DNA from 4 places in the Kitasatospora sp. NBC_00374 genome. Region 2 is predicted to be linked to each of the others. Evidence: riboswitches for the same ligand, from Rfam matches in the RefSeq annotation. Region 2 holds a riboswitch; each other region holds the start of a gene.

Region 1 (5,793 bases), 530 kb from region 2:
GGGAAGAGCCCGGGGCCTGACCCGGCCGGGCCCCGGCAGCCGACCGCCGGGCCGGATCCCCGCGGGGTCCCGGCCCGGCCCGCCCGGCACCGATGTGTGGCGTGCTGTCGGTGGGGCACGGTAGACGGGACAATTGCAGAGAGCGGTGAGTTCCGGGGCGGCGGCAGACGGCCGTACGGACCCCGCCGGACCAGGATCGGAGCCGAGGACGTGGTGGACGCAGCGAGGGGGCCCGCCGAGCCGCAGGGGCAGCAGCCCGCTGCGGAGCCGGTGCTCCCCGGCACGGACGAGACCGTCCCCGCGACCGAGGCCGACGAGGCGGCGCCCGAGGGCGAGGCGGTGCCCGGCGGCGAGGCGGTGGCCGACGACGGCCCCAAGGCCGCGCCCGAGCACCTGGACCGTCCGCTGCCCGAGGGCGTCCGCCGCCGGGTGGTCGGACTGGCGGCCGACGCGCTGGGCGGCATCCCGTCCGCCGACCTGCCCGCCTCGCTGCGCCAGTACGCCAAGTTCACCCCCGCCCGGCGGGCGAAGTACGCGGGTACGGCGCTGGCCGCCGCGCTGGAGGCCGACCCGGTCTTCCGGCTGCGGATAGCCGACCGCCTGCGGCTCGGCCAGCCGGACCTGGTGACCGCCCTGGAGTCGGGCACCGTCCCCGGCGCTGCCGACCCGATGGACGTCGCCGCCGGCGCCTACCTGCTGCGCACGGTTGGCTGGACGCGCGTGGTCGTCGAGGCCGGCGAGGAGGTCGAGCGGGCCGGCGCCGAGGGCGCCGCCGCCGAGGCGGCCCGGCTGGTGGAGAAGCTCCAGGAGGAGCTGGCCGAGGTGCGGGCCACCGCGCGGGCCGACCTGGACCGGCAGCGGGCCGAGGCGGAGGGCGTCCGCAAGGAGGCCGAGTCGCTGCGCAAGCGGGTCCGCAGCCTGGAGAGCGACACCCGGCGGGCCCAGGCCGAGAGCCGCAAGCTGCAGGGCGAGCTGGAGGCGCTGCGGACGGCGGGTGCGACCGAGCGCAGCGCCGCGGAGAGCGAGGCCCGGCGGTTGAAGCACCGGATCACCGAGCTGGAGACGGCGGTCGAGGCCGGCCGCCGTTCGGCGCGCGAGGGCCGCACCGTGGAGGACATGCGGCTGCGGCTGCTGCTGGACACCGTGCTGCACTCGGCGCAGGGGCTGCAGCGGGAGCTGGCGCTGCCGGTCGCCCAGCTGCGTCCGGCGGACCTGGTGGACGCGGTGGCCCCGGTGTCGGCCTCGCCGAACGACGTGGCCAGGCGCGGCCTGGCGGAGGACGACCCGGCGCTGCTGGACCAGCTGCTGGCGATCCCGCAGGTCCATCTGGTGGTGGACGGGTACAACGTGACCAAGTCCGGCTACCCGGCGCTGCCGCTGGAGCAGCAGCGGCTGCGGCTGCTCGGCGGGCTGGCGATGCTGGCGCAGCGGACGCAGGCCGAGGTGACCTGTGTCTTCGACGGGCAGGATCTGGACGTTCCGGTGATGATGGCGCCGCCGCGCGGGGTGCGGGTGCGGTTCAGCCGGACCGGCGAGACGGCGGACGAGCTGATCCGGCGTCTGGTGCGTGCGGAGCCGCAGGGACGTCCGGTGGTGGTGGTGTCCACCGACAAGGAGGTCGCGGACGGTGTCCGCCAGGCCGGTGCCCGTCCGGTGGCCTCGGTTCTGCTGCTCAACCGCCTGGCCCGGGCGTGATTCGGCTGATCTCCCGTCAACCGCCGGTGGCCTGGTTGTGTCCATCGCGTGAAATCCCGTGGCGGGTAGGAAGTTCGTTCCGGTAGGGGAGTGGCGCCGGAGCATGATCTTCACTAGGGTCTGGCGTCAAACCTATATTCCGGACTTTCGCTCATTCGAGTGAGTCCAGCAGGAAGAAGGAGCAACCCCCTTGGCCTCCCACCGCCGTCCGAAGCAGCCGAGCCGCGCACGGGTGACCGTGCTGACCGCTGCAGCAGCGACCGCGGTCGCCCTGTCCGCCCAGGTCAGCGCCCACGCGGCGCCCGCCAAGCCGAACAAGGACGAGGTCAAGGCGCAGGTCGACAAGCTGCTGGAGGAGCAGGAGCAGGCCGCCGAGCGCTACAACGGCGCCAAGGAGCGGTCGGACCAGCTGCGCAAGCAGGCCGACCAGCTGCAGGACCAGGTCGCGCGCGGCCAGGGCCAGATGACCGAGCTGGCCTCCGGGCTGGCCGCGGTGGCCGGCCAGGAGTACCGCTCCGGCGGCATGGACCCGTCGATGCAGCTGATGCTCTCCACCAACCCGGACGGCTACCTGGCGCAGGCGTCCAGCTTCGAGCAGGCCGCCAGCACCCAGGCGGACACCCTGAAGTCGCTGAAGGACCAGCAGCGCCGGCTGGACCAGCAGAAGCAGGAGGCCGCGGCCGTCCTCGCCGAGCTGGACCGCAGCACCCAGGCGCTGAACGACGCCAAGACCGAGGTCCAGTCCAAGCTCAAGGACGCGCAGAAGCTGCTCAGCCAGCTCAGCGCGGCCGACCGGGCCGCCGTGATGGGCGACCGGGCCTCGCGCAGCGACGACCGCTTCGACCTCTCCAACCTTCCCGCACCCGGCGGCTATGCCGCCGTCGCGGTCGATGCCGCGATGAGCAAGCGCGGTTCGGCCTACGTCTGGGGGGCCACCGGCGCCAGCACCTTCGACTGCTCGGGTCTGATGGTCTGGGCCTACGCGAAGGCCGGCGTCTCGCTGCCGCGTACCTCGCAGAGCCAGGCGACCGTCGGCACCAACGTCGGTACCAACGTCGCCAATGCCCAGCCCGGCGACCTGGTGATCTACCACAACGACGCGCACCACGTGGCGATGTACATCGGCAACGGCCTGGTGGTGCACGCCCCGCGCACCGGTGACGTGGTCAAGGTGATGAAGGCCGACGCCATGCCGATCAAGACCATCCGCCGGGTCTGAGGCAGGTATCCGGCGCGGGCCGACGCCCCGTCCACCCCGTCCCATTTCGGACATTTGCCCTGTTCAAGGGCTAACTGACGCTCCATGACACGCCCGGACCGGGTCGAGATCCCGCTGTGATCTCCGACACGTCCGGGCGTTTCATTTTGCGACCATATGCTGAATATTTATCAGCCCTGGGTAGGGGTTCTGTCACTGTCGGTCGTAATCCCAATCGAACATGGCAAGGATTCCGCCTTTTTTCTGACAAGGATTTGAACGGATCACGGATGGGTTACTAGGGTCAGGTCACGGACCGCCGCCCAGTCGTCCACCCAGCCGGGTGGCAACGGTGGTCGCCGCCGAGTCCGAGAAGCAGCTGGGCAGCCTGACTGCCCACGGGGAAGCCCCTGTCGGGGTGCTGCGTATCGGAGCCGGGGAACCACGTTCCTCGGGGTGAATCGGCGCCAGGTCGACCGCCGGAGCGGTGCGCGGACGTGGTCCGCGTGCCTGACGGGCAGTCGGTGAGGCGTTGTAGGGCGTGTCTTCCGGCCCGAACCCGTCAGCTCACCCGGTAGGCGGTGTGAGGAAGAAGGAGTCCGCCTTCGTGGCGTCCCATCGTCGTCCCAAGCCCGCCGGCCGGGCCCGTGTCTCGATTCTGACCGCCGCTGCCGCCACCGCCGTGGCGCTCTCGTCGCAGTCCGGCGCGCACGCCGACCCGGCCCCGACCAAGGACCAGGTCAAGGCTCAGGTCGACGCTCTCAACGAGCAGGCCGAGGTCAAGACCGAGGAGTTCAACGCCGCGGTCGAGAAGGAGCAGAACCTGCAGAAGCAGGTCTCCCAGATCCAGGACCAGGTCGCCCGGCAGCAGGCCCAGGTGAGCACCATTCAGGGCAGCCTGGGTGAGATCGCCGCCGAGCAGTACCGCACCGGCGGGATCCCGCAGACCGTGCAGCTGATGCTCTCGGCCAGCCCGGACTCCTTCCTCAACCAGGCCGGCGCGATGAACCAGGTCGGCAGCTCGCAGGCCGACGTGCTCAAGGCCTTCAAGGACGAGCAGGGCAAGCTCGACCAGCAGAAGCACGAGGCCGAGCAGAAGCTCGCCGAGCTGGACGCCACCACCAAGCGGCTCAAGGCCGACAAGGAGGAGGTCCAGGCCAAGATCGCCAAGGCGACGGCCCTGCTGGAGTCGCTCTCCCAGAAGGAGCGCGACGAGCTCGCCGCCGCCGAGGCCAAGGCCGCCGCGGAGGCCAAGGCCAAGGCCACCGCCGCCGCCCCGAGCACCGAGCGGGCCTCCCGCGACTCGGCCCGCACCGACGTGGCCGTCAACGTGCCGGCCGGTACGCACGCCGCCGCCGCGATCGCGGCCGCCCAGTCCAAGCTCGGCAGCCCGTACTCCTACGGTGCGGCCGGCCCGAGCAGCTTCGACTGCTCCGGCCTCATGAAGTGGGCCTACGCGCAGGCCGGCGTGTCGCTGCCGCGGACCTCGCAGGACCAGCGGGGCGCCGGCACCAACGTCGGTACCAACATCGCCAACGCCCAGCCGGGCGACCTGATCATCTACAAGAGCGACGCCAGCCACGTCGCGCTGTACGTCGGCAACGGGCAGGTCATCCACGCGCCGCACACCGGTGCCGTGGTCCGCTACGAGTCGGCCACCATGGCGTCGATCAACGCGATCGTGCGGCCCTGACCTCGCCTCACCTCCGTCCACCGGCCCGGCCCTCCCCGTGAGGGCCGGGCCGGTGGCGTTGTGGCCGCCGGCCTGCGGCGGGACCGCGCGATGGGGCAGCTGTCCGATTAGTGGTCAAATATTCGCTACTGGAGGGGTTTGGACTAGCTCGCCATGACTCGCTAACGTCTGCCCCCGGACCTCCGCACGGACGGCCGCCCACCCCCGGGCGGCGGCGGTGGCCCGGCCGCAGGAACGGAGTCGCCGAAGCATGACCGTGCACCGCCGTCCCCAACTGCCAGGCGTCCGGCGGCTCGCCCGCGCACTGGCCGTCACGGCCGCGGCCACCACGGCGCTGGGAGTGACGGTCGCGGGCAGCGCCCAGGCCCTTCCCGGCCCGCCGGCCGAGCCGATCGCCAAGAAGGACGTCAAGGCCCAGGTCGACCAGCTCTACGACGAGGCCGAGCAGGCCTCGGAGCGATACAACGCGGCCCAGGAGTGCCAGCGGCGCCTGCAGACCGAGGCCGCCGCGCTGCAGAGCCAGATCGCGGGCGGCCAGGAGGAGCTCAACCGGCTGCGCCAGGACCTCGGCGCACTGGCCGGTGCCCAGTACCGCTCGGGCGTGATGAACCCGGGGGTGCGGCTGATGCTGGACTCCGACCCCGCCGCCTACCTGGCCCGGGCCCGCGCGCTCGACCAGGCCACGGCCCGGCAGAACGACACCCTGCGCCAGGTGCTGGACCGCCAGCGCCGGCTGGACCAGCGCCGCGACGAGGCCACCGCCAAGCTGGCCGAGCTGGAGGAGGTGCGCCGCTCGCTGGCCGAGAGCAAGTCGGAGGTCCGCCAGCGGCTGCTCAAGGCCCAGCGGCTGCTGAGCAGCCTCGGCGCGGTCGAGCGGGCCCGGATGGTGGCCGACGACGCCAGGGCCGCCGAGCAGCGGGCCACCCGCGGCACCGACCGCCTCGACCTCGGCGATCTGCCGCCCTCCTCCGGCCGGGCCGCCGCCGCGCTGGCCGCCGCCGTCAGCAAGATCGGCTCGCCGTACGTCTACGGATCGACCGGCCCCCGCGCGTTCGACTGCTCGGGTCTGATGTACTGGAGCTGGCGGCAGGCCGGAGTGACCCTGCCGCGGACCTCGCAGGCCCAGGCCTACGCGGGGCAGCGGATCAGCCTCGGCGAAGCACGGCCCGGAGACCTGGTGATCTTCTACAAGGACATGCACCACGTC
Region 2 (5,793 bases):
GACGGCGTCGACGGCGGCGCCGGTGGCGGCGATCGCGGAGCGGTCGGCGACGGTGTGGGGGCCCTCGACGACGTACTGCCGGGCGGTGTCGGCCGCGACGGCGGCGCTGTCGGGAGCCGCGGGGCGCGCGGCGGCCTGGGTCGTGAGGGGGGACGCGAGGGCGAGGGCCAGCAGCACGGCGGTGGCCGCGGCGGGCTTCCCTCGGCGGGGCAGTCGCATGACTGTCCTCCTGTGGGGGTCCGTAGGGGACGGAACGGGGGAGGAACTGCGGCGCGCGCCAGCATGATGGTCCGTCAATGTCATGGTTGCGTCAATAGCGCCCGTCCGGTACGTTCCTCCGGCGGTGTGACGCCGGGTCAGTGCGTGGGCCCCAGGGCCGCGTACACCAGCGACAGGGTGCCCATCGACACCAGGGTCGAGGTCAGCACGGAGTCCCGGGCCAGGGCCGTGCTCAGCCCGTACTCGCGGGCGTAGACGAAGGCGTTCTGCGCGGTCGGCAGGGCGGAGCAGAGCACCACCGCCAGCAGTTGATGCCGCGGCAGGTCCAGCAGCAGACCGCCGACGGCCAGGGCGGCCAGCGGCTGGACCAGGGTCTTCAGGACGACGGCCACGCCGACCTCGGCCCGCCCGCCCGCGCCCGCGCCGCCGCGGCCGTGCAGCGACATCCCGAGAGTGATCAGCGCGGTCGGGACGGCGGCCGCACCGAGCAGCGCGCCGGGGCGGGCCAGCGCGGCCGGCAGGTGCAGGCCCGCGGCCGAGAGCAGGGCGCCCAGCGCCGAGGCCATGATGATCGGATTGCGTACCGGCAGCATCAGCATCCGGCCGAGCCCGCCCCGGCCCCGGCCGGTGCCCGCGTCCAGCAGGGCGAGGATCACCGGGGACACCAACAGCACCTGGAACAGCAGGATCTGGGCCACGAACGAGGCGTCACCGAGAACCTGGACGGCGACCGGGATGCCCAGGTTGGCCGAGTTCACGTACCCGGCCGCCATCCCGCTGATCGCCCGGTCGGCGGGCCTGCGGTGGAACAGCCGGCGCCCGGCGAGGAAGCCCAGCCCGGTGGCGAAGACCGTCCCCGCGGCGAACGCCAGCATCGCGGTGTTCGCGAACGTGTCCAGCCGAGCCCCGGTCAGCATCGTGAACAGCGCGGCGGGCATCGCCACATGGAAGACGAACCGGCCGAGCACCGTCTCCGCCTGCTCGCCCAGCAGCCCGGTCCGTGCCACCAGATAGCCGACCGCGGTGAGCACCCAGATCGGGGCGAAACCGGACAGCAGCGACTGCATGGAACCTCGGGTCTGGATCGTCGGGCACGGGCCGCGGGCATCAGTCTGCCAGGGGCCGTACGCGTCGCCCGGGGTGGGGCCGCCCGCGACGCCCCGAACGCGCCGCGGGCGGCCCCGGCAGGTGCTGGGCACCCGCCGGAACCGCCCGTGGACGGAGTCGAAACCCTTCGCTCAGGGCAGGTTCAGCACCTGGCCCGGGCGGATCAGGTCGGGGTTGCCGACCGTGGGGTTCTGTGCGGCCAGCTGCTTCCAGCCGCCCAGCGTCAGCGAGTCCGAGATGGTGGAGAGCGTGTCGCCGGCCGCGACGGTGTAGGTGCTCGCCGGGGCGGGCACCGTGGTGGCCGCGGCCGGCGTGACGGTCGCGGTGGCCGCGGTCGTCGGCGCGGTCGCGTCCGGACCGGTCGTCGGCGCGCCGGTCGGGGAGGCGCCCGGCACCGGCAGGTCGGTGGTCGGCGCGGTGCCGGTCGGTGCCGTGCCGGTCGGCGCCGGGGTGCCCGGGGTGGTCGCGGTGGACTCCCCGGGGGCCGGGGTGGCCGGCGGGGTGACACCGGGCTGGGGCGCGGTCGTCGGCTGGCCGGTGGGCAGACCGGTCGGCTGGTCGGTCGGCAGGCCGCCGGGCAGGCCGCCCGTCAGGTCGGTCGAGGTCGGCGGGGCCGCGTCGGCGGTGCCGGGCAGGGACGGCGCCGTGGTCGCCTCGGGGGCGGTGGACGGCGTGAAGTACTGCGGCGTGGCCGCGCCGTCACCCCGGACCCGGGCGCCGGTGTTCGGCGTGGACTCGGTCGGGGTGGCGGTCGGGGCCGGGGTGGCCGCCGGCGCGGGCAGTCCGGCGGCGGGGCCGCAGGTGGGCCAGAGGCTCGGGCCGTGGCCGGCGAGCAGCCGCTCGGCGACGGCGATCTGCTGCTCGGGCGTGGCGTGGTCGGGCTGCGAGGCGAACTCGTCGCCGCCGTACGCCACCCAGGTCCGCAGGGTGAGCCCGAGTCCGCCGTAGTGCCCGGTGCCGGGGTTGCCGTTCCAGTCCGCGCCGGTCTGGCACTGGGCGACCGCCTGCCAGGTGTCGGCGGGGGCGGCGTGCGCGCCGGTCGCGGTCAGCAGCGGAAGCGCGAGGCCGACACCCGCCACACCGGCGGCCGCGACGGCCCGGTCGGCCTGGGTGGGACGGCGGTGACGCCCGGAACCCGAAAAGACCATCAGATATCCCTCTCCGCACGCCTGCGAGGTGAGCTGTCGGGTTCGGACCGGGAGGTGGCCCGGCCGCGCGCTGGGCGCGGCTTCACCCCAAGCCGAGGGGGGTCGGCGGAAAAACCTGGGTCCCCCGCCCCTGCCCAAGGTCTTTCGGTCGTCCCGTGGCGCGGTGGGCAGGGTTGGGCGTGCCGCATTCCGGGCGCCCGCAGTAGCGGGCTGCTCGGGAGATTAGAGGGATCAGCACCTGAATAACAAGCCTGCATACTGAGCATCACACAATCATCACGACACGCCCGGGGCCCTGGCCTTCCGACCCCGCCGGACCCCAGGTCGGACCCGTGGCCCGGTGGCCCCGGAGGTTCGACGGCGCACGGCCCCCGGCACTCCGACGACCAGCCCCCGAAGCCACTCCCGGCGCTCCGGACCAGGGGAGAACGGCACCGTCCCGGCCAACCCCCGGGTCGGTGATTTCGAGGCCGTACGGTCGAACCGCCGACCCCGCCGCAGTCGTCCTCCCTGGTGTGGGACCAGCTCGACCAGGGAGGCCGCCCATGTCCGTACAGTCGATCACCAGGGCGCCGGCCGCCACGGCCCGCCGCGCGCCGGCCCGCGCCGGACTGCTGCCCGGACTGGAGGCCGCGGGCTGCCGTCAGGTTGACCCGGACCTCTTCTTCGGGGTGCGCAGGCAGGACGCCGGGCCCCGGGTCGAGGCGGCCAAGCAGGTCTGCCGGCACTGCCCGGTCCGCGAGGCCTGTCTGCGCCACGCCCTGGTGCTCGGTGAGAGCGACGGCGTCTGGGGCGGGCTCACCCCGACCGAACGGCGACTGTTCGGCCACCAGCTGCGTGACCTGATCGACCTGGGCGAACAGGCCTCGCGCCGCAGTGACGCCGAGCTGATGGCGATCGGCCGCGAGCAGCGCCGGACCCGACCCGGCATCGTCCTGATCCTCACCGACCGGGGCTGGACCGAGGCCCAGCTCGCCTCCGCACTCGGCGTGGAGCCGGCCGCCGTCCGCACCGCCCGGATCGCCGCCGAGCGGATCGTCGCGCACTGCCGGGCCGTCGGCCTACGGGCCCCGACCTGGGCCCGGGTCGTCGTTCCCGTGGGGTAGCGGTCAGCCCTCGGGGCCGGCCGGCCGGTCCTGCGAAGTCCGGCCGGGGCGACTCACGGCGCCGTGAAGAACGTCGGAAAGGCGGGCGCGAGCCAGGGCTTGCGCCCCCAGGCGAGGATCCCGCCCCGGGCGATGGCCTGCAGCGGGGTGCGGCGCCCGAGGGCCATCAGGAAGAAGGTGACGGGCTCGGTGACGATCGTGCAGTCGGGCCGCCGCGGTGGCTGCTGATCGACCGTCACCGCGCCGTCGGCGACGGTGACTCCGAAGAGCCTGCCGCCGCGCACGCCGATCGCGTACCGGATGTGGCGGCCGGCGGCGGTCCGGGTGTCGACGACGCGGGGCATGGCGGTGAGGAGGAACGGGAGCGACAGGTCGACGCGTTCGCGGTCGATCATGTGCGGCTGCCCGAGGGCGCGGGCCAGGTCGTAGCCGTGCCCGAGCATGTGGGTGAGCAGGTAGGAGGCCAGCGTCGCCAGGTCCATCGGCCCCAGCGGGGTGAGGACGGGCCGGGTGCCGGGCCGGGCGGCGACGTCCTCGGCGAAGTCGCGGGTGTGCTGGACGATCGCCTCCGCGAGGACGAGCGGGTCGCGTTCGGGGTCGGCGGCGAGCGATTCGGCGTTGGCCGCCGCGAGGCTCGCGGGCGTACCGTCGCCGTACGGGCGGTCGAGGCCGCGGGCGAGGTCCGCCATCAGCCGGTTGGCCATGGCGAGGTGGGCGGCCGCCTCGCCCACGGACCACACGGCCCCGGGTATCCGAGCCGTCGCGTCGGGCCTGGTCCGGAGCGCTCGGGCGATGTCCTCGGCGGTGGCGACGGTCGCCTCGATCAGTCGCGTGCTCACGGTGGTGCCAACGGCGGGCTCGGTCATGGGGACGAAGCCTGGACCACGACCGGCCGGGCTGTCCAGAGGTCCGCCGCGGGCCGGTGGCGGGTCGGTCGGACAGGGTCGGGGCCCGAGGCGGTGATCCGGTCCCGGAGCGGACGTGCCTGGACCGGGGTGACGGCGACCGCGTACAACGAACCGCGTGCAACGAAAAATGCGAGCCGGGATCTCTCCCGACTCGCATTTCCTCCGCCGTGAACCGGCGAAGCATTCTGTGTCCGAGGGGGGACTTGAACCCCCACGCCCGATAAAGGGCACTAGCACCTCAAGCTAGCGCGTCTGCCATTCCGCCACCCGGACCGGGTGTGTTGCCTCGGGTTTCACTTTCGTTCGCCCCGCGGCGACAGAGAGAACACTACCAGGCCTGCGGAGCGCTTCTCACCTGCATATCTGTCGTCCGGCGGGGCCTCCGGAGGCGTGTTGGGATGAATCCGGACAGACCGACGCAAGGTGGACCGGGGTGCAGGTGTCGATCACCGCTCCTCGACGGTCCCGGGCAGGCCGTCGTGGGTGGCGAGAAGCCGCCGTCGACGTGACCGGTCCCGCCGGGCCGCCTTCACGATCAGTGGCAGGATCGGATCAAATCGTGCCCCTTGCACTCAGAATCTGTCGGAACAGTTCAGCCCGCGCCTAGTTCCAGTCCTAGCTTCAGCCGCTGACAGCTGGTCTCCTAGCCTCTGTGGACCAAGGGAGCCTTGAGCGGAACGCCCGATTCCCGAGAGGCCGCCGGTGGCATTGGCTGCGGTCGGTGGCAGAGCCTCCCGTCACCGTGCGAAGGGCGGCTTGACCGTGGAACAGACCAGCGAGGCGACAGGGCCTTCGATCAGATCGACCGAGGACGAGGATCCGCTTCCACCCCGCCGTACCGCGGTCGCCCCGGCCGAAGCCGCCGCGACCCCGGTCACCGGACGGCGGCCGGAGCAGGAGCCGTGCCCCGGGGTGTGGCGCTTCGCCGCGGCCACCAGTGAGGCCTCGGTGCCCCGGACCCGCCACGCGGTCCGTGACCGGCTGCTCGCCGAGGGCATGGCGGGGGAGCGCTACCAGGAGCTGATCGACGACCTGCTGCTGATCGTCTCCGAGCTCGTCGGCAACGCGGTCACCCATGCCGCGGCGCTCTCGCCGCAGGTCACCACCGAGCTGAGGATCGACGGGTCGCACGTCCGGATCGCGGTCGAGGACGGCCACCCCTACCGGCCGAAGGCGCAGGAGAGCGACCTGGGCCGGCTCGGCGGCCGGGGCCTGCTGCTGGTCAAGAGCATCACCCTGCAGGCCGGCGGGGTCTGCGACGTGGAACGGACCGAGCAGGGCGGCAAGGTCATCTGGGCCTCGCTG
Region 3 (5,793 bases), 2.6 Mb from region 2:
GCCGCGGTGCTGCTGCTGATCGAGCACCAGCGGGCGGCACGCCGGCTGAACACCAAGCGGTACGAGCGGCTGCGCGCGGAGGCCGAGTGGCAGGGCGAGGTGCTGTGCGGGCTGCTGCGGCGGGCCGACCTGGTGACCTGGCCCCGGCTGTACGCCCTGCTGCTGTGGGCGGACGGCGTGGACACCGCCGACCCGGACGCGGTGCGTGCCTGGCTGGACGCCTTCCGGGAGCTGCCGGAGCAGCAGCGCCTGGAGGCGTTCGCGGCGGTTCCGGGCCTGGACGCGGAGGAACGGGACGGCGGTTGGGGGCCGACCCGGCTGCTGATGATCGGAATGGCGACGGACGGCGCGCGGCTGCTGCTGGAGCAGGGCCTGATGCAGCGCAGCTACCGGAACCTGGCCGAGCTGACGGCGCTCGGCCGGCCGATGCCCGAGGAGCTCTCCGGGGACTTCGAGGGCTTCGAGGCGACGGTGGCCGTGGAGGCGCTGCGGCTGTACGGGGAGTGGACGGTGCCCGGCCTGCCGGCGCTGCTGGTCGAGGAGTACCCGGACCTGGCGCCGGAGCCGGGCAACGACGAGATCGAGGCGTACCTGGCGGACCAGGCGTCGGCCGTCCAGGAGCCTACGGATTGAGGCCGTGCGCCTGCATCCAGGCGAGCGGGTCGACGGGGGCGCCGCCGTCGGGGCGGACCTCCAGGTGCAGGTGCGGGCCGGTGACGTTGCCGGTGGCGCCGACCGCGCCGAGCACGGTACCGGGGGCGACCGGGCCGTCGGCGGTGGCGATCCGGGAGAGGTGGCAGTACCAGACCTCGGTGCCGTCCGGCAGGGTCTGGATGACCCGGTAGCCGTAGGCGCCGGACCAGCCGGCCGAGGTGACGGTGCCGGCGGCGACGGCGGTGACCGGGGCGCCGGTCTGCGCGGCGAAGTCGAGCCCGGTGTGCAGGTGCGACCAGTAGGAGTCGGACTGCCCGTAGTGCGCGCTCAGGGTGTAGTCGGCGACCGGCGGGGCGAGCGCGACCCGCGGGGCGTGGTCGGCCTGCTCCCGGGCTTGCACCGGGGGCCGGGCCTGGACCGAGGGCTGGGCCTGCACCTGGACCGAGGGCTGGACCTGGACCTGCTGGGCGGCGCGCTTGGCCTCGGCCTCCTGGGCGGCGGCGAGCCGGGCGGTCTCCTCGGCGCTGCTCCGGCCGTCGGCCTGCTGCTGGATCCGGGCGGCGAGGGCCAGGCCCGGGTCGGCGGCGGGCGCCTGGGCGGCGGCCGGTGCCTGGTCCTGGTCGAAGGAGTCGGCGGCGAAGACGGCGGGGGCGGGGGTGGGCGCGGGGGCGGCCTGGGCGGAGGACGCGGCGGCGAAGCCGGTGGCGCTGAGGGCCGCGGTCATCGCGGTGACGCCGAGCAGTGGCCCGCTGCTCCTGGCCTGACGGGGCATCCGGTGCCGGGCCGGGTCGGCGTTCTGGTCCACCGGGTGGACCGGGCCCACCGGGACCGGGTGGTCGAGCAGCTGGATCCCTGCGGCCGTGCCCTGGAGCGGGTGCGTCGACGCCACGGAGGCGTGCTCCTTTCCTTCCCTCTCGCCGACCGGGTTAGCTGACGGGTTCGGAGCAGGAAGGTCTCCTACGGCCTGGCCTGGGCCTGGCCGATTCACCCCAAGGAACGTGGTTCCCCGGCTCCCCGGGCCCGCCGGTGAAGGCGTGCCCGCGGATTGAGCGATGGCGCACGGTGCCGTCTGGGTACGGCGTTTCGTACCGCGCTGCGTTATCGAAAGTTAATCCTATGCGCCCCATGATTCCAAGCGCCTCGGCGGAGAGAATGCGACCCGGCCGGGCGCCCGGGGGCGGTTCGCCCGCTTTCGGGCCGACGCCCGTGACGGACTGCTACCGACCGGTTGAGTATCCGTACTCATGTGCCGGGAAAGGGACTTGGAGACCCTTTCGACATGAGCACAAAGATGCAGTCCAGGACCACGGCCGCGTACTTCGTCCAGGCCGTCATCTCCTTCGCCCTCGCCACCGCCGCCCTCGCCGCCGGGATCGCCTATCTCCCGGTGGACTCCTGGATGCGGGGTTTCCTGGCCGTCGGCCTGCTGTACGAGATCACCTCGGCGTTCACCCTGGCCAAGGTGATCCGCGACCGGCAGGAGGCCGACGAGCTGACCACCCGGGTGGACCAGGCCCGGCTGGACAAGCTGCTGGCCGAACACGACCCGTTCCGGATCGAGGGGGCCTGACTCCCGCCCCGGCCGCGCTCCGCAGCGCGGCTCAGCCGACCTCGGCGGCCTTCGCCTTCCGTGCGGCGAAGGTCTCGCCGCCGGCCGACCAGTGGGTGGCCGGGACCTCCTCGACCGCGACCCAGATCTTCTCCGGGTCCACGCCGGTGACCGTGGCGTAGGCCTCGGTCAGGGCCCGGACGATCTCGGCGTTCTGCTCGTCGCTCCGTCCGGACAGCTGCTTGACGTTGATGAAGGGCACGACGCCTCCTGGCGCTCGAACGGGCACGGGCACTGCGATCAGCCGCACGCTACCCCAGGGCAGCGGCCACCCCTTGACGGCTAAGGCTATTAGCCTTAGCTTTGGAGCTACAGGGGTTCGCCGAACCGGTCGAGCGCCCGTCGAGGAGCTCAGGAGGCAGCAATGACCAGCACCAGCACCCGGTACGTCGACGTCCCCGGCGGCCGGATCGCCTTCGACGACTCGGCCACCGGCGCCGGCCTCCCCGTCGTCCTGCTCCCCGGCATGCTCGACAAGCGCACCGCCTACCGCCAGCTGGTCCCGCTGCTGACCGCCGCCGGCCACCGGGTGATCACCATGGACCTGCGCGGCCTGGGAGAGTCCTCGACCGGCTTCACCGACCACTCCCCGGCCGCGATCGCCGAGGACGTGCTCGCCCTGCTCGACCACCTGGGCATCGAGCGGGCCGTGCTGGTCGGCAACTCCTACACCGGGGCCACGGTGGTCAGGCTGGCCGGCGACCGGCCGGAGCGGGTGGCCGGCATCGCGCTGATCGACGCCTTCATCGAGAACCTCCCGCCGAACGCCTTCCAGAAGGCCCTGGTCAAGACCCTCGGCGCGGCCGTGGTGCGGTTCCCGGCCCTGTGGGGCGCGGCGCAGCGGCTCTACTTCCCCACCGCCCGGCCCGCCGACTTCGACCAGTACCGCGCCGGGCTGGTCGCGATGCTGCGCGAGCCCGGGCGCAGGGCGGCCGTCCGCGGGTACGTCGCCGGCGACTCCGCGCCGGTCGGCTGGTCCTCCGCGGTGCGCTGCCCGGCCCTGGTGATCATGGGCGGCAAGGACCCCGACTTCCCGAAGCCGGAGGTGGTGGCGGACCGCCAGGCGGCCGCGCTGAAGGCCCGTAAGGTGATGATCGACGGCGGCGGCCACTACCCGATGGCGGGATTCCCGCAGGCCACCGCCGATGCCCTGCTCCCCTTCCTGGACGAGGTCGCCTGATGCCCCGGGTCGGACTCACCCCCGCCGCCGTCGTGGACCACGCCCTGGCCCTGCTGGACGACCAGGGCGGCGAGGCCCTCACCCTCGCCGCCGTCGCCGCCCGCGCCAAGGTCGCCACCCCCTCCCTCTACAAGCACGTCCCCGGCGGCCTGGCCGAGCTGCGCCGCCTGATAGCCGTCCGGGTCACCGAGGAGCTGGCCGACCGGCTGACCGCCGCAGTGCTCGGGCGCAGCACCGACGAGGCCGTCGAGGCGCTGGTGGCGGCCTACGTCGAGTACGCCGTGCGGCACCCCGAGCGGTACGCGGCGCTGCCGCAGGCGCCGGACGGCGCGGACCCCGACCTGGCCGCGGCGGGCGCCCGGCTGGTCGATGTGATCACGGCGGTGCTGCGCGGCTACGGCCTGGAGGGCGCGGAGGCGGTGCACGCGACCCGGACCGTACGGGCGGTGGCGCACGGCTTCGCCTCGCTGACCACCGGCGGCGGGTTCCAGGTTCCCGAGGACCTGGCGGTGACCCGGCAGCGCGTGACCGGGGTGCTGACCGAGGGGCTGCGCAACTGGCCCGGGCGGGTCTGAGGGTCCACCCGTGTCCTCCGGGCCCCGGGCGGCGTTGGGCAGGCCATGAAGAAGCGAAGCATGCTCGCCGTCGCCTCCCTCGCCGTGGGTGTGGTGGCCTCCCTGACCGCCCCCAGCGCGCACGCGGCCCCGGCCGTCGGGCAGGGCCTGACGCCCGATGCCATCACCGCCCCCGACCTCCCCGTGGACCTCGTCGGCACCGTCGCCGAGGGCAGCCCCGACGTGGACGGGCTGAACGCCCTGCCGGGGTTCCCCGTCTGAGCCGCCTCCCGATCCTCGTGGGCCACCCGGGCTTCCGGGTGGCCCGCTTGCCGTCCCGGGCCGGTACCGGTTCGGGTGGGATTCGAGACCGTTCCGTCACCGTCCACGGGTGACACTGGCGGGTACCCGAACGTTCCGTCGTTCGGCGGCCCGGCCGGCCACGCCCCGTCAGACCGGCGGTGCCGCACCGGCATCCCGGAGGACGTGGACAGATGACCAGGACCGTGCAGCCCGGCCGGAGCGCCGTCGGCCTCGTGCCCGCCCAGCGCGCCGGAGCCGGCCACGGCGAGGGCCGCCCGGCGGCCGCGTCCCCGCGGGGCCACCTGTCCCGTGCCTACGCCGTGGTCCGCGGCCTGCGCTCGATGCGGCCCGTCCCGGCGGTCGCCCAGGAGCCGTACGGCGAGTCCGACGGCCAGTAGCCGCACTCCCCGGAGCTCCCCGCACACGCACCGCCCTCGCACCGCCACCGCCCTGCAACCGGCCGGGCGTACAGGACGTCCATAAGATGTTCACATCGGACATCCGGCGGACTGAGCGGAAGGGACCGGTCGAGCCTCATGGACCTGACCTCGTCGCGCCCCGCCACCAGGACCGAGCTGCGCTGCGTCCGGCTGCTGCTGCGCTGCACCGGCGCCGCCGAACTGCTCGCCACGGTGCTCACCGAAGGGCCCGGCTGGATCACCGGCGAGGGCTCCGCCCTCTACCTGCTGGACTCCGACGGCATGCTCCGGCTGGCCGCCTCGCACGGCCTGCCGGACTGGGCCCACGAGCGCTACAACCTGGTCGACCCGACGAGCGACCTGCCCGCGGCCCTCGCCCTGCGCCGGCGCGAGACCGTCCTGCTCAGCCCCGACCGGACCCGCGGCGACCAGCCCGGCACCAACCACGGCCGCGGCACCGGGCTGGTCGCCCTCGCCGTCATGCCGCTGGTCGTGGACGGCGTCCCGATCGGCGCGCTCGCGGTGGCGCTGGCCCACCGCGGCACCGTCCCGCAGCGCGACGTGGAGACCCTGGAGACCATCGCCGAGGCCTGCGCCCACCGGCTCTCCCACCTGATCGACCACGTCCAGGCCGCGAGCCCGGTGCCCGAGGGCATCCGCACCGCCTCGTACCAGGGCGACCGGCCGCTGCTCTCGCTGGCCGTCCGGGCCGCCGGGGCGGGCGCCTTCGAACGCGACCTGGTCACCGGCGAGACCACCTGGGACAGCCGCGCCTACCAGGTCGTCGGCCTGCCCCCGCCGCCGGAGGGCGACACCGCCCCCGCGCCCGACCTCAGCCGGGTGGTGCACCCCGAGGACCTCCCCGACCTGCAGGCCGGCATGGCCGACGCGCTCGCGGCGGGCGGGCCGTACCGGCTCGACTACCGCGTCGTGCACGCCGACGGCACCATCATCCGGGTGGACGAGTCGGGCGAGGTGATGCGCGACCTGCACGGCCGCCCGGTCCGGATCGCCGGCCTGCTGACCGCCCGCGACCGGCCCGCGTACCCGGAGCGCTCCGGCCCGGAGGAGGGC
Region 4 (5,793 bases), 4.5 Mb from region 2:
TGGAAGCGCTCGCCGACTCGGGCGGCATCGCGACCCTGAGCGAGCTCTCCACCACCTCGGGCCTGCCCATGCCCACCATCCACCGACTGATCCGTACCCTCGTCCAGCAGGGATATGTCCGCCAGGACACCGCGCGCCGGTACACCCTCGGCCCGCGGCTGATCAGGCTCGGCGAGACCTCCGGCCGGCTGCTCGGCAGCTGGGCCCGCCCCTACCTGGCCGAGCTGATGGAGGCCACCGGCGAGACCGCCAACCTCGCGGTGCTGGAGGGCGGCGAGGTGGTCTACGTCGGCCAGGTGCAGTCCCGGCGCTCGATGCGGATGTTCACCGAGGTCGGCCGCCGGGTTCAGCCGCACTGCACCGGCGTCGGCAAGGCCCTGCTGGCCCAGCTGCCCGAGGAGGAGACCCGGGCCCTGCTCGGCCCGCAGCCGCTCCAGTCGCACACCCCGTACACCGTGACGGACCCCCAGGAGCTGATCATCCAGCTCGCGCACGCCCGCGAGGCCGGCTACGTGGTGGACGACCAGGAGCAGGAGATCGGCGTCCGCTGCATCGCGGTCGCGGTGCCCGGCGCGCCGACCCCGACCGCGCTCTCGGTCTCCGGCCCGGAGGCCCGGATCCGGGCCCTGGAGTCGGCGGCCGGCAGCGCCGCACTGGTACCGGTGATGCGTCAGATCGCCCTGCGGCTCGGGCAGGTGCTCGCGCCCTGACGGTCAGTCGGGGTGGACGACCGAGGCCATCAGCGCGAACACCACCAGGTCCGGCTCGGACCCGGCCTCCCGGAACAGCCGGGGCGCGGCGGCCATCTTCGGATCCGCCCGCACCGCCTCCAGGGCGGCCAGGTCCCGCCACAGGCTCTGCACCCGCCAGTGCCGGTCCGGGCCGCGCAGCAGCTCGGTGCGCAGCAGTCCCTCGGGCAGCTCGCCGGAGATCAGGGTGCGGTACGCCGTCACGAACCCCGCCTCCCGCTCCTCGGCGATCCGGCCACTGACCTCACTCAGTACCTGCTCGGACACCCGCGTCCTCCTCCACTCGTACCATCTTCGGTCGCTACCGTGAGTATCGACCAGAGTGCGAGCGGTGGGAGGTCCGACATGTCCGGGAGGGTGAGTCCGCGTACGGCGGCCGCGCTGGCGGCGGCGCTGCTGGGGGTCTGCGGCACACTCGGTGCGGCGCGGCCGTCCGACGCCGACCTGCAGGTGGTCCGGCTCGACCCGGACCCGGCGCCGCCCGGCGGCGCCACCACGCTGCACGCCTTCGTCGCCAACGCCGGGCCCGACCGGACGGCCTCGCCGTTCACCGTGCTGGTCGACCTGCCGGCCGGCTTCACCTTCGAGGGGCCCTTCTTCCCCGGCTCCTGCACGCCCGGGGCCGCCGGGCACCTGCTGCGCTGCGAGTTCCCCGCCGGGCTGGGCTCCGGGCGCAGCGCGACGGCACTGGCCCCCGTCCGGGTGGCACGAGAGGTGCCCCCCGGCACACGGGCCGAGGGGCACCTCGTGGTGGTCGGGGCCGACGACCGCCGTCCGGCGGACAACGGGACCTCGTTCACGCTGCGCGTGGCGGGCTGATCGGACGCTGCGTGTGGGGCGGGCCGACCGTCAGCGGTAGACCCGCACGTAGTCCGCGGCGAAGGTGATCGGCGCGGTGCCGGAGGGGGCCGGGTGGTACTGGCCGGCGCTCAGCGACAGGTTGAGGATCAGGTACGCGGACCAGGTGGTGCCGACCCCGGTGTTGTCCGAGAAGACCTTGGTGCCGTTGACGTACCAGTCGACGGAGTTGGCGCCGTAGTAGGTGCCGATGGTGACCCACTTGTCCTTCGCGACGGCGCCCGCGTCGGTGTAGTACTTCGAGCCGGACTTGACGTGGTTGGTCAGCTCCAGCAGGTTCGGGTTGTCCGGGTGGTACTCGAACGAGTCGATCTCCCCGTTGCCGTTCTTCCAGGTCCACAGGGCCGGCCAGGCGCCGGTGCCGGAGGGCAGCTTGACCCGGGTCTCGGCGTAGTCGCCGGTCTTCACCTGGAAGCCCTCGGCGGAGTACTCGGTGGTGAGCAGGCCGGTGTCCCAGGCCTGCTTGCCGTTCTCCAGCTTGTTGGCGCTGGGCCTGGCCGTGAAGTTCGCGCTGCCGCCGGAGACGCTCACGCCGCTCTTGCTCAGCCAGTCCAGCTTGTTGTCGTCCGGGTTGTGGTTGCCGTAGCGGTACGAGCTGCTCTTGTCGGTGGTCCAGCGCGATGCGGAGAGGCTGTCGAACTCGTCCGACCAGGTCAGCGACTTGCCCGCGACCGGGGCGCCGGTGCCGGGGGTCGGGGTCGGGGTCGGGGTCGGGGTCGGGGTGGGGGTGGGCGCCGGGGTGGGCGCCGGGGTGGGGGTGGGCGCCGGGGCCGGCGCGGGGGCGGTCGAGGCGCTGACCGTCAGCGTCTGCGAGGGCAGGTTGTGCCAGGCGTTGGCGGAGTCCTGCCAGAAGCCGAACTGGGTGTACGTGCCGGCCGGCAGGCTGCGGGCCGCGCTGGTGAAGGTGGTGCCGCTCGGGCAGATCTGCACGTTGGAGGCGTTGCCGGGGAAGTCCAGGTTGTGCCCGGCGGCGTCGCGGACGCCGACACCGAGCGTCTTGGCCGTGAAGCAGCCGGAGGAGTGCACCGCGAGGGTGGCCTTGGTGGCCGTGTTGGCCGCCATCGCGGTCGGCGAGAGGCGGTCCTGGGTCACCGTCGGGGCGGCGGCCTGCGCCTGGCCGACCAGCGGGACGCCGGCGAGCACGGTCGCTCCGGCGAGCAGGCCGAGGCGGGCAGGGGTCGGTGAAAGTCGCATGGAGGGTCCTCTGCGACGCCTGCGAGGTGAGCTGTCGGGTTCGGGCACGAGGCTGCCCGGCCGCCTGCGGAGCGGCTTCACCCCAAGCCGTGCACCCGGCTCCGGACGGAGCGAGGGCGCGACGACAACAAACCTGGTTCCCCCGCTCCTGTCCAGAAGGTGGTCGGGTGACCGCCGTCGGGTGGACAGGACTAGGCGTCCCGACCGCGGGTCTGCCCAGCCGGGCATCCCGTGCAGGCTAGGCAGATGGGTCGCATACCGACAATGAGACGTCCCTCACAGGTACCCCCGCCTCCGGCCCCGGCCCCGCCCCCCGGCGTCACCAGAACCGGGGCTGCCCCGGGATGCTCTCCAGGTCCGCGAGGACGAGCTCGCGGTCCTCGGGGGCGGCGATCTCCTCGGCGGCGGCCAGCGCCTGCCCGGTCCAGGCCCTGGCCTGCTCCGAGTCCCCCGCCACCGCCGCCGCCCGGGCAAGCGCCTCGTAGGCGAAGGCCAGGTCCCAGTCGCCGATCGCGTGGGCCCGGCAGATCTCCAGCCCGCGCCGGGCGTGGTGCAGCGCGGGCTCCGCCCGGCCGAGCACGGCGTACACCCGGGAGCACTGCCACTCGCCCCGGCTGAGGTTCACGGCCGTGCCCACCTCCCCCCAGTGGTGGCGCGAGGCGTGCGCCATGTGCACCATGCGGTCGTCGTCCTCGACCGAGCGGTCCTCCCGCTCCAGCAGCCGCCAGACCCCGTTGAACAGGTCCACCGCCAGCTGCCGCTCGTCCGCCGGGGCCGCGGCCCCCGCTACGTCCTCGCCCATGACCGTGTCGATCCCTTCCTCGATCAGATGATCCGTGCGGTGGACGGCGCCGCGCAGCCGGTCCAGCCGGGCCTGCAGCCGCCGCCGGTGGTCGGCCAGCACCCGGCGCACCAGCGCACCGCCGTCGCCGTCGCCCGCCGCCTCGGCGGCGGCCAGGCACTCCCGTACCCGGTCCAGCGGCAGGTCGACCGCCCGCAGCACCCGCACCAGCCGGGCCGCGGCCACCTGCTCGGCCCGGTAGTACCGGTAGCCGGTGTCCTGGTCGACCTCGGCCGGCCGCAGCAGCCCGATCCGGTCGTAGTGCCGCAGCGCCTTGGCGGTCAGGCCCGCGCGCCGGGCCATCGCGCCGATGGTGAGCAACCGTTCCGTTCCGTCCACGCCCCGAATCTAGGACCTTGCCCCGCGGGAAGCTCAAGGCCGACGAGCCGGACCGTTCGAAGCGGGCTCGGCCGGGCACCCGTCCGCTAGGTTGGAGGCAGCGGCCGGAGCCCCGGCCGTGGCCGCCGCCGACCGTTCAGAGGATCACCCCCGAGATGACCGCGCCCCTGCCTGGCTTCGCCGGACATACCTACCTGTTCGACGTCGACAACGGCGCCGCCTTCCGCAACTCCTACTCCGCCGACGGGACGCGGCTGCGCTGGGAGGGCCTCGGCGAGTCGGCCGGCCAGTGGGAGGACGTGAAGCTGCACGTCGCGGAGATCGGCCCGCAGCAGTACTTCGTCAGCTGGACGGAGCAGAGCGGCATCACGGTCAGCCATGTGATGGACCTGGACGCGCTCACCGTGCGGGTCTTCTGGACGTACGAGGGCGAGGGCGGCCGGGTCGGCGAGCTGCACACCGGCAAGCTCCAGCCGGTCAGCTGACCGCCAGCCGCGGCGAGAGCCACTCCAGCGCGGAGGGCAGCAGCCGGCTCCAGGTCTGGAAGTTGTGGCCGCCCTCGGGCACCGTCGCGGTGGCCAGCGCCATCGGGCCGCGCACCGCGGCGGCGAACGCCCGGGTGTCCCGCAGGTAGTCCCCGTCACCGCGTTCGGCCCCGGCCAGCAGCACGGCGATCGCGGGCGGCGGGAGATTGTTCAGCCGCCAGAGCAGATCCGCCTCGTCGCGGCGCCGTCGGCTGCCCCGGAAGAGGTCGCCGGTCGAGGCGTCCTCGGCGGCCCGGTAGTAGCCGGACATCGAGACCGCGCTGGGGAACACCTCGGGATGGCGCATCGCCAGCTTCAGCGCGCAGTAGCCGCCGGTGGAGTTGCCCATCACCGCCCAGCCCTGCGGCCGCACCGACACCCGGTAGCCGGCGGCGACCGCCCGCGGCACGTCCTGCGTGAAGTAGGTCTCCGCCTGCACACCGCCGGGCACGTCCTCGCACTCGGTGTCGGCCGGCATCGCCGGGGACGGCCGCATCAGCACCAGCACGGTCGGCTGCATCCGCCCGTCCCGGTTCAACCGGAGGGCCGCACCGGGGTAGTTGAGCCGGGTCAGCAGGTTCCTGGCGTCCCCCGGGTAGCCGGTCAGCACCACCACGGCAGGGAAGCGGCGGTCCGCGTACGCGGGCTGGAAGTACTGCGGCGGCAGGTAGACGAACCCGTCGGTGCTCAGCCCGGAGCGCGGACCGGGGATCCGGACCGCCTGGATCTCGCCCGCGGACCGCGGGTCGCGCCCGCTCGGCCCGGCCCCCTGGACCGGCTCGCGGCCCAGTACCTGCACGGGCCCGGCCGGCCGGCCGTCGGCCCCGGTTCGGACGGTGACCGGACCGGGGTCACCGGTGCCCAGCAGGTCGTCCCAGCTGGTGTAGAAGGAGAAGTAGGAGTTGGCGGCGAGCCCGAGTGCGCAGAGCACGGTCAGCTGGGTCGCGAGCAGCGCCCCGATCCGGCCGAGCACCGCCGCCCAGTGCCGCCGCGCCAGCCGCGGCCAGCAGCCGACCGTCACGGCCATCGCCAGCAGCGCGGCGCCGACGGCGACCGCCAGGACCTTGTGGCTCGTCAGGCCCATGTCCGCGTTCCCGCTTCCTCTTCCTCGAACGACTCGGCTCGGATCGGATCGGCTCGGCAGGTCCGTCGGCTCAGGTCGGGTCGGCGGCGCTCCCCCGGGCCGCCCTGGCGTGCCGCGGTGTCCGGCGCACGGCCCGGCGGTTGCCGATCCACCGCACGGCCGCCGCCACCAGCACGAACGCGCCCATCAGCAGGGTGCAGGCGC

The links. Region 2 has a riboswitch for cyclic di-AMP ahead of OG871_RS09300 (transglycosylase family protein). Riboswitches for the same ligand answer to the same signal wherever they lie in the genome.
Region 1: it holds a riboswitch for cyclic di-AMP, as region 2 does, so the genes downstream of both, OG871_RS11705 (NlpC/P60 family protein) here and OG871_RS09300 (transglycosylase family protein) in region 2, are expected to answer to the same signal.
Region 3: it holds a riboswitch for cyclic di-AMP, as region 2 does, so the genes downstream of both, OG871_RS21050 (M23 family metallopeptidase) here and OG871_RS09300 (transglycosylase family protein) in region 2, are expected to answer to the same signal.
Region 4: it holds a riboswitch for cyclic di-AMP, as region 2 does, so the genes downstream of both, OG871_RS29405 (hypothetical protein) here and OG871_RS09300 (transglycosylase family protein) in region 2, are expected to answer to the same signal.

What each region holds. Positions count from the first base shown of each region.
Region 1 is NZ_CP107964.1:2,617,090-2,622,882, reverse strand. It holds gene OG871_RS11720 (hypothetical protein) at 1-20, shown strand, start outside; gene OG871_RS11715 (NYN domain-containing protein) at 340-1,695, shown strand; gene OG871_RS11710 (NlpC/P60 family protein) at 1,886-2,914, shown strand; cyclic di-AMP (ydaO/yuaA leader) riboswitch at 3,303-3,490, shown strand; gene OG871_RS11705 (NlpC/P60 family protein) at 3,501-4,586, shown strand; gene OG871_RS11700 (NlpC/P60 family protein) at 4,837-5,793, shown strand, end outside.
Region 2 is NZ_CP107964.1:2,087,679-2,093,471, reverse strand. It holds gene OG871_RS09310 (M14 family metallopeptidase) at 1-219, opposite strand, end outside; gene OG871_RS09305 (AEC family transporter) at 357-1,286, opposite strand; gene OG871_RS09300 (transglycosylase family protein) at 1,458-2,474, opposite strand; cyclic di-AMP (ydaO/yuaA leader) riboswitch at 2,479-2,631, opposite strand; gene OG871_RS09295 (WhiB family transcriptional regulator) at 3,020-3,580, shown strand; gene OG871_RS09290 (maleylpyruvate isomerase family mycothiol-dependent enzyme) at 3,634-4,446, opposite strand; tRNA gene OG871_RS09285 (tRNA-Leu) at 4,677-4,761, opposite strand; gene OG871_RS09280 (ATP-binding protein) at 5,251-5,793, shown strand, end outside.
Region 3 is NZ_CP107964.1:4,664,201-4,669,993, reverse strand. It holds gene OG871_RS21055 (hypothetical protein) at 1-633, shown strand, start outside; gene OG871_RS21050 (M23 family metallopeptidase) at 623-1,543, opposite strand; cyclic di-AMP (ydaO/yuaA leader) riboswitch at 1,555-1,716, opposite strand; gene OG871_RS21045 (YiaA/YiaB family inner membrane protein) at 1,934-2,224, shown strand; gene OG871_RS21040 (4-oxalocrotonate tautomerase family protein) at 2,256-2,465, opposite strand; gene OG871_RS21035 (alpha/beta fold hydrolase) at 2,628-3,443, shown strand; gene OG871_RS21030 (TetR/AcrR family transcriptional regulator) at 3,443-4,018, shown strand; gene OG871_RS21025 (hypothetical protein) at 4,064-4,279, shown strand; gene OG871_RS21020 (hypothetical protein) at 4,492-4,698, shown strand; gene OG871_RS21015 (SpoIIE family protein phosphatase) at 4,837-5,793, shown strand, end outside.
Region 4 is NZ_CP107964.1:6,587,425-6,593,217, reverse strand. It holds gene OG871_RS29420 (IclR family transcriptional regulator) at 1-710, shown strand, start outside; gene OG871_RS29415 (antibiotic biosynthesis monooxygenase) at 714-1,016, opposite strand; gene OG871_RS29410 (hypothetical protein) at 1,095-1,568, shown strand; gene OG871_RS29405 (hypothetical protein) at 1,599-2,801, opposite strand; cyclic di-AMP (ydaO/yuaA leader) riboswitch at 2,803-2,973, opposite strand; gene OG871_RS29400 (MerR family transcriptional regulator) at 3,121-3,981, opposite strand; gene OG871_RS29395 (hypothetical protein) at 4,137-4,466, shown strand; gene OG871_RS29390 (alpha/beta hydrolase) at 4,459-5,589, opposite strand; gene OG871_RS29385 (Pr6Pr family membrane protein) at 5,660-5,793, opposite strand, start outside.